One region of the Rossellomorea sp. GAMAL-10_SWC genome, then DNA from elsewhere that is predicted to be linked to it. Evidence: riboswitches for the same ligand, from Rfam matches in the RefSeq annotation. Region 1 holds a riboswitch; the other holds the start of a gene.
What was found. A riboswitch is a leader RNA that binds a small molecule or an ion and turns the genes downstream of it on or off. The one in region 1 is predicted to bind S-adenosylmethionine.
Positions count from the first base shown of each region.

Region 2: it holds a riboswitch for S-adenosylmethionine, as region 1 does, so the genes downstream of both, mmuP (amino acid permease) here and V5E38_RS06665 (2,3-diketo-5-methylthiopentyl-1-phosphate enolase) in region 1, are expected to answer to the same signal.

Region 1 is NZ_CP144911.1:1,383,180-1,387,400, forward strand. It holds gene V5E38_RS06655 (class II aldolase/adducin head domain-containing protein) at 1-195, opposite strand, end outside; gene V5E38_RS06660 (HAD family hydrolase) at 192-845, opposite strand; gene V5E38_RS06665 (2,3-diketo-5-methylthiopentyl-1-phosphate enolase) at 851-2,071, opposite strand; SAM riboswitch class I at 2,136-2,239, opposite strand; gene V5E38_RS06670 (pyridoxal phosphate-dependent aminotransferase) at 2,297-3,484, opposite strand; gene V5E38_RS06675 (carbon-nitrogen family hydrolase) at 3,628-4,221, shown strand, end outside.
Region 2 is NZ_CP144911.1:3,768,773-3,772,993, reverse strand. It holds gene V5E38_RS18445 (glutamate-5-semialdehyde dehydrogenase) at 1-155, opposite strand, end outside; gene proB (glutamate 5-kinase) at 321-1,424, opposite strand; T-box leader at 1,529-1,741, opposite strand; SAM riboswitch class I at 2,222-2,328, shown strand; gene mmuP (amino acid permease) at 2,412-3,821, shown strand; gene mmuM (homocysteine S-methyltransferase) at 3,796-4,221, shown strand, end outside.

The sequences.
Region 1 (4,221 bases):
AAATTCATTAACGAGTAAAAAATCGTCATAAGTATGTTTAGTTTTATCTTTACCACTAGTTGTAACTAAAAAGTTCAAAGGCTCCTCATTTACTTTAATTGATAAATTTCCGCTAGTTCCTAAAAACCAATCTCGATCAGCAAGTACTTTTTTTACTTCGCGAATTTCATCATAATGTTTGAAAAAGTCCTTCATACTAGCACCTCCTTCTCTAATGAAGCTCGAATATCATAGAAATTTTCAAAAGGAATGAAAGGTAAAGATAATTCTTCACATTTATCTTTTAAGAAATCTCGAGCAAAAATTAAATTAGCTTCTTTTGCAATTTGTAAGTCAGTAATTGAATCACCAATGACAATGATAAAATCATTTGCTTCACTAAATTTTCTTTTAACAGATGGTTTACACATTCCACAATCATTCGTACAGTTTTCATCACAAGAATGATCCCAATGAATTTTTACAGTTTGGCCTGTAAAGTCAGTACGATTACATAAAATATCAGAAGATGGAAGGTAATCAGCTAATATTGGATGAACGAAAAAATCTAATCCGCCACTTACAACTTTTAACTCATATTGTTGTACGCTTACAAATTGTATAAAATCGCTAAAACCATCTCGAATGACAGTACGATTGATTACATAATCGGTCATTTCTTGTTTTTTCGTTGAAGGAATCGTAGCAAACATTTTCTCTACACCTTCTCGAATCGATATATTGCCATTTAATACTTCACTAGTTAATCCACTTACTGAAGGTGGAGCAAATTCTTTAATTAAATTAACGATATTGTCTCCCTCTGTAATTGTTCCATCAAAATCACAAAAAATCTTTATTGCCATTGTTGTTACCCCCAAAGTTGTAATGCTTTTTGTAGTGATGTATTTGGAAGTGCGTAGTCTTTTAGGTCAACTCCAGATAATGTTGCTGAAATTGCTTCTCTAAATGCATTACCTCCACCAATTGGTCCATCCGGATGACCATGAACACCTCCGCCAGCGTTGATGACTTGCTCAATTCCAAAATCTTGAATTAATTGAGGCACAAGTGCTGGGTGAATTCCTGCAGAAGGTACCGGGAATGTCTCTTTTAATCCATTTGATACTGTTAAATTTTCAGCAATTTTTAAAGCTGTCTCTTTTTCTAATGCAACTGATCCATATGGTGAAGGGAAAAGACTAAAATCTGCACCAGCAATTCGTAAAAGTTTACCAAGTAATAATCCTGCGTCAATACCATAAATTGGAGAGGAACTAAACGCACCCGATACAGCAGGATGAGCCATAATTGGAATATTAATTGATGGATCTTCTGCCAAACCTTGCAGTACATCAATTCCATACGAGAACACATTTAATAAAAATACATCAGCACCAGCTTCGGCAGCACGTAATGCTTTTTCTTTTAATTCATATGTACGGCCAGTTAAATTCACCGCGTATAATGTTTTGTGTCCTGTTTTTTCATAAACTTGGTTCAAAATATTTTTTCCGTGAGTGACGCGATCCGTAATAGATGTAATTGTGTCAAAAAGGATCTCGTCATCTTTTATTAAATCTACGCCACCTAAAGCTTGCTTTTTTAATTCCTCTGAAATGTATTGAATATCTCTGCCGATAATTGATTTAAAAATGCTCATTAATAAAGGTCGATCATATACATCCAATTTCTCTCGAATACCTTTAATACCAAATTTTGGACCCGGAAAAAGAGCTAAAATGTCATCCGTAAAATTTAAATCAATTAGTTTAATTTCACCATCAAGGGATAGCTTACCGAAAACGGTTGTTAAAATTGCTGGTAGATCAGCTGAAAAATTTAAGCTAGGATAATAGATTTCAATAATCCCTTTTGTCGGTTTATAGCCTAGAAAGTTAACGACATTTTCTTCGCATTCTATTTCACGTACTGAAAGAACTTTGCCTTTATGCTTTTGTAATTGAATTTGATCATTTTGAGGTAAATTCGTCCATGAACCAACCGTTAAACCTAGCGCGATTGACTCTGCCTTTTTTTCTAAATGATGATTTTTATCATAAACTTGGTAAGTTGCTATTACTCCACTCATTTCAAAACCTCCAAAAAGTTTTAGTCAAACAAAAAACCTCTCCACTAAGGAGAGGTTTACCTACACCTTATCTGCCAGCAAATGCTGCGAGAATTAGCACCGTACTAGTTAACTAGCCGGTTGCCGGGTTTCATCGGGCTCGGTCCCTCCACCTACTCTGAATAAAGTAATATTTAATTTTGAATTCTTAATCTAATCGAATTATTTCATGAACAATCACAATTGTCAAACATTAAATTTTGAAAATATTTCAATCTCTTTTAATCTAGCAACTGCTTCCTTCAATCGATCAATATCTGATAGTAGGCCGACTCTTACATACCCTTCTCCATATTCTCCAAATCCATTTCCGGGAGCGACTGCAATATGAGCCTTTTCAAGTAAAAGATCAGCAAATTCCTGTGATGTAAAACCTGATGGGATTTTTAACCATGCAAAAAACGAACCTGCAGGTGCAGTTACTTCCCATCCAATTTCGTGACAGCCACTAATAAATACATTTCTACGCTCTTCATAAAGTGCTAATAGTTGTTTTACACTTTCTTGAGATTCAGTTAGCGCAGCAGCTGCAGCTTTTTGAACAGCAGGGAAGATGCTAACATAAAGATGATCCTGTAATAGATTAATTGCTGAAATAACCTCTTTATTTCCAACTGCAAAACCAATTCTCCAACCAGCCATATTATAAGTTTTAGAAAGGGTATAAATTTCAATCCCGCATTCCTTTGCTCCTGGAGTTTGAAGATAACTTAAAGGTTTTTTGCCGTCAAAACCAAATGCGCCGTAAGCAAAATCATGACAAACGGTAATCTGATTATTTTTTGCAAGCGCAACTGTTTCTTTAAAAAATTCTTCAGTTGCTATAGCACCTGTGGGATTATTTGGATAATTGATAAATAATATTTTACTAGCACCCAAAACATCTTGAGGAATTAATTTATAATCTGGTAAAAATTGATTTTCTTCAAGTAATGGAAGCATGTATGGAACTGTTTTTGAAAGAGATATACCAGACAAATAGTCTGGATAGCCTGGGTCTGGAACTAAAATTGTATCTCCTTCGTCACATAAACAAAGTGGTAGCTCTACTAATCCAGCTTTTCCACCGAATAATATGGCTACTTCTTCCTCTGGGTCTAAATCAACATCATACTCTCGTTTATAAAATTCTACAACAGCATTTTTTAAAGAGCTCATTCCTCTAAACGGAGAATAACGATGAGTTAAAGGGTTTTCAACAGACTTTTGTAGTGCTTTTATAATATGGTCGGGTGTAGGTCGATCGGGATTTCCTTGTCCAAGATTAATGACATCATGACCATTATTAATTGACTGATTCACTTTTTGGACTAGTGAAGCAAAAAATTGTTTTGGTAAATTGTTTAATAGTTTACTATGATTCAAGTTAATCACTCCAAAAATATAATAAAATTAATTTGAATAGATCGTTTCTTAATCGAATGATTTTCATGAACGACTGTTGCAATAACTTTCACCATCATATATGCTCGATTTAAAAATGTCTATAAAATTTAGAATAGGGTGAATAAATTGTGATTAAAATTGCGTGTATTCAATCTGACGTTATTTTAGGTGAATCAAAGACTAATTTAGAGAAAATGAAAACTCAAATAAACGAAGCTGTTAAAGAAAATATTCGTGTAATTGTACTACCTGAGCTATGGACAACAGGCTATTGTCTGGAAGAAATTGGTTTGCACACAGGTGAACAAGAAGTGATTATTTCTGAACTTCAGTCCATCGCAAAATCAAATAATGTAATATTGATTGCTGGTTCGTTCCCAATTGCAAGAGAAAATGGTGTTACGAATACATTAATTGTTATTAGCAGTACTGGTGAATTAGTAAAAACTTATGATAAAGTTCATTTGTTCCAGTTAATGAACGAGCATCACTATCTTCAATCAGGGGAAACAGATGGACTTTTTGAAATCGATGGATTAACAGCTGCAGGATTTGTTTGCTATGATTTGCGTTTTCCTGAATGGATTGGAGCACATTCTCAAAAGGGTGCAAAAGTTTTATTTTTTGTTGCCGAATGGCCAATTCAAAGAATGAATCATTGGGAAATCTTATTAAAAGCAAGAGCAATCGAAAATCAGTGTTATGTTGTTGCATGTAATCGAGTA
Region 2 (4,221 bases), 2.4 Mb from region 1:
ATATCTCTTTTGTTCTCCTCCAAAATATAGGGTGTTTCTATTATCAATTGATCCGCAATCGCAGCAAGTGCCTTGTTTTTTTGAACTGTGGATTTGAGAACAAGTTCTCCAGCTATCTTTTTCGCTTTTTGTCCCTTTTCTAATACTTCATTCATCTTCATTTCCTCCTTTAAAGATTCAAAATATAAAAACTTGAGGCATGTTTAACTTTGACAACTTGGAACGATCATCCAAGACTTTTCTACATAGATATTAGGTGAATCAATCAGATTTAGGATGGAGGATTCCGCCCTCTTCACTTGAACGGATCCTCTCTATTCTTAAAATGAAACCCAATTATCCCTATGAATGACTTCATAGCTATGTCTTACGCCTTGAGCCTGAATGACGTGACTCTGCATCCCTTTTATATCCTGTAGTTCCTCTGCACTATATCTACACTGACCTTTCCCTATCAAGAGTCCTTGTTGTGTGATGACCTCCACAACTTCGCCCGCTCGAAAGAACCCAGACACATTAGTAACACCAGCAGGAAGAAGACTTTTTCCATGATGAATGATGGCTGAGGCTGCCCCGGCATCTACTTCAATTTGTCCACTAACAAGCGAATGTAGCGCGATCCATTGCTTGTTCATCTTAATCACTTTTTGAGGAGCATTACCGATATACGTTCCATCACCTTTACCCTTCAAAACATCTAAAAACTTCTCCTGTCCACGTCCTGTTCCGATAAATACACTCACTCCAAGAGATAGTGCCGTCTTTGCAGCATCGATTTTTGATCTCATACCGCCAGTCCCAAGTTTTGAGCCCGCATCTTCAGCAAGAGAAGCAATTTCTTCCGTAACCTCAGGGAGGAAATAATACTTTTTCGCGTCCGCATTTTTCTGAGGGTTTTGGTCATATAAACCGTTCACATCCGTAAAAATCATGAGCATATCCGCCGAAACAAGCCCACTCACTAAAGCTGACAGCATATCATTATCACCAAAAGTCAGCTCCTCTAAAGAAATTGAATCATTTTCATTAATTATTGGAAGAGAGGAACGATTTAGTAGCTCTCCTAAAGTGGCATATGCATTACTGTATTGATCTTTTCTAGAAAAATCATTTCTCGTCAGCAAAATCTGCGCGGTAACGATACCATATTTACGGAATTCCTCCGTATACGCCTGCATTAACAGACTTTGTCCTACAGCTGCGGCAGCCTGCTTCCCTTTAATTGTTACAGGTCGACTTGGATACCCAAGAGCAGAAAAACCTGCAGCAATTGCCCCAGATGTAACCAGCAACACTTCATGTCCTTCCTGTTTCAATTGCGCCAAAGCAGCAACATGATCAGAAAGCTGTTCCTCAGAGATACCTCCATGATTAACTGCCAAGGAACTGCTTCCAATTTTCACGACAATTCGCTGTTTTTTCACTTTTGTCCCTCCTATTCTAAAATGTGAATTTTTTTGTAAATTAAACTTCTAACATGCTATTTAGCAATAAAGAGCAAAATAAAAATGACCGCTTCGCCCTTAATAAAAAGGACGAAACGGTCATTGTTCCGCGGTACCACCTTTATTGATATAAATATATATATCCGCTTGACACCTATAACGAAGGTATACGCCTAAACTTTCGTTTAAGACTCAGGGATAGGTTCGATACTTTCTATACGAGGAATCTTTCAGCCGGTGAATTCCACTCTCTTTCGCAAGAAGATATATGTACTAGTTCCCTTCGACGATTTTCAATTTTTGATTTTTATACATTATGCAATATAGTGCGTTTTTATGTCAATAGGAATTTTTTAAATTAAATTAATTTTCTAAACATTTCTAGCATAAAGTGAAATTCATGTCTAAACATAAGTTTTTTTATATTCATTATGTTGTTAATAGTGATGTAATACTAATCTTCAATTGATTTAAAATTTGATTAGTTAATATATAATAATATACAAGTTGTAAAACCAAAATTTATAAGTTTCCTTACATTATTTAGTGGTATCCTTATATTTATTTTGTCATTAAACGATTTGTTACGTCACTAAATGTCTTATGTAACTAAAACTTGCAATTCTTCAATAGATGATCGCTTTTTTTATTCAACAAAATGGCAGAATAGTTGCATAAGAAATGATAAAATAGTAAGTCAATAATTGATAATTTTTTAAAAAAACCGAATTATCTTGACAATTATCGAATGGATTGATATGGTTATAAAAAAATATTTCTTATCCAGAGAGGTGGAGGGACTGGCCCTTTGAAGCCTCAGCAACAGGTCTGCTTAAGTAGACACTGTGCTAATTCCAGCGGGTGATAACCTGATAGATGAGAGCTTCCGTTTTTATTTGTCAGTAGCGCACTCTTTTTTAGAGTGCGTTTTTGTTTTTTCTGGATAGTAACTAAAGGAGAGTAGTAATGGGGAACAAAAAGGGGCAAGAATTTCAAAGGAACATGCAAGCACGTCATTTAGTCATGCTATCGCTTGGTGGGGTGATTGGAACTGGCTTATTCTTAAGCTCGGGCTACACTATTCAACAAGCTGGCCCGTTTGGAACAATACTATCCTATCTTATTGGTGCGCTAGTGGTTTATCTAGTTATGCTATGTTTAGGAGAGCTTTCCGTACATATGCCTGAAACGGGCTCATTTCACAGTTATGCAGTTAAATACATTGGACCGGGTACAGGGTATACAGTAGCCTGGTTGTATTGGTTAACTTGGACTGTTGCTTTAGGTTCTGAATTTACAGCCGCAGGATTACTTATGAAGCGATGGTTTCCATCGATTAATGTTTGGATATGGAGTGCTATTTTTGCCATTTTGATCTTTGTATTAAATGTCATGACTGTTAAATTTTTCGCCGAATCCGAATTTTGGTTTTCATCGATAAAGGTTATTGCTATTGTGATTTTTATTGTTTTAGGAGCAGCGGCAATGCAAGGGTTTCTTCCGATGAGTCATTCAAAAGCAGCACCATTATTTTCTAATTTTACAAGTGAAGGTTTATTTCCTCATGGTGCTACGGGCATTATAATGACCATGCTTTCGGTTAATTTTGCTTTTTCGGGAACAGAATTAATAGGCATTGCAGCTGGAGAAACCGCGAACCCGGAAAAAATGATACCGAAGGCCATTCGAACTACTCTGTGGAGATTGATCATCTTTTTTGTAGGAACGATTTTTGTTTTATCTGCGTTATTGCCTATTTCCGATGCTGGTGTATTAGAGAGCCCTTTTGTTGCAGTTCTAGAACGAATTGGGGTGCCATATTCAGCTGACATAATGAATTTCGTTATTTTAACAGCTATTTTATCTGCGGCAAACTCAGGCCTTTATGCCTCTTCTAGAATGCTTTGGTCGCTTGCTAATAAGAATACGATATCTCCGATTTTTGGAAAAATGACGAAGCAAGGTGTTCCAATCAATGCCGTCATTTTCAGCATGGTGGGTGGAGCTTTGGCTTTGCTCTCAAGTATTGTGGCACCAGATACTGTCTATATCGTACTTGTTTCCATTTCCGGTCTAGCAGTAGTTGTAGTTTGGATGAGTATTAGTACTTCCCAGTTCCTATTTCGCAGACAATTTTTGAAAGAAGGAAATTCTGAAAAGGACTTGATTTACCGCACACCACTGTATCCATTAGTACCAATTGCTTCTTTTATCCTTTGTCTGGCATCGTGTATTGGAATTGCATTCGATCCAACACAGAGAATTGCCTTATATTGCGGCATACCGTTTATTTTGTTTTGCTATGGAAGTTATTATCTAACAAAAAATTTAAAAAAGAGGGGCGTAGATTATGTCGAACAAAGTCAATCCAATTGATGCTATTTTATCCCAACATTCCATTATGCTTCTTGACGGAGCATTAGCTACAGAATTGGAGGCGCATGGATGTAATTTGGACGATCCCCTTTGGTCGGCACGTGTGTTACTAGAAAATCCGGAACTTATTTATCAGGTTCATTCGGACTATTTTCGTGCTGGTGCGGACTGTGCCATAACAGCAAGCTATCAAGCTACTATTAGTGGTTTTTCCGCGCGTGGAATACAAGAACAGGAAGCTTTGGAATTAATTAAGAAAACGGTGTTACTTGCAAGAAGGGCAAGAGATGATTTTTGGAAGGAAAATAAGCAAACGAATAGGCCTAAACCATTGGTTGTTGCATCGGTTGGGCCGTACGGGGCATACCTTGCAGATGGTTCAGAGTATGTAGGCAACTAT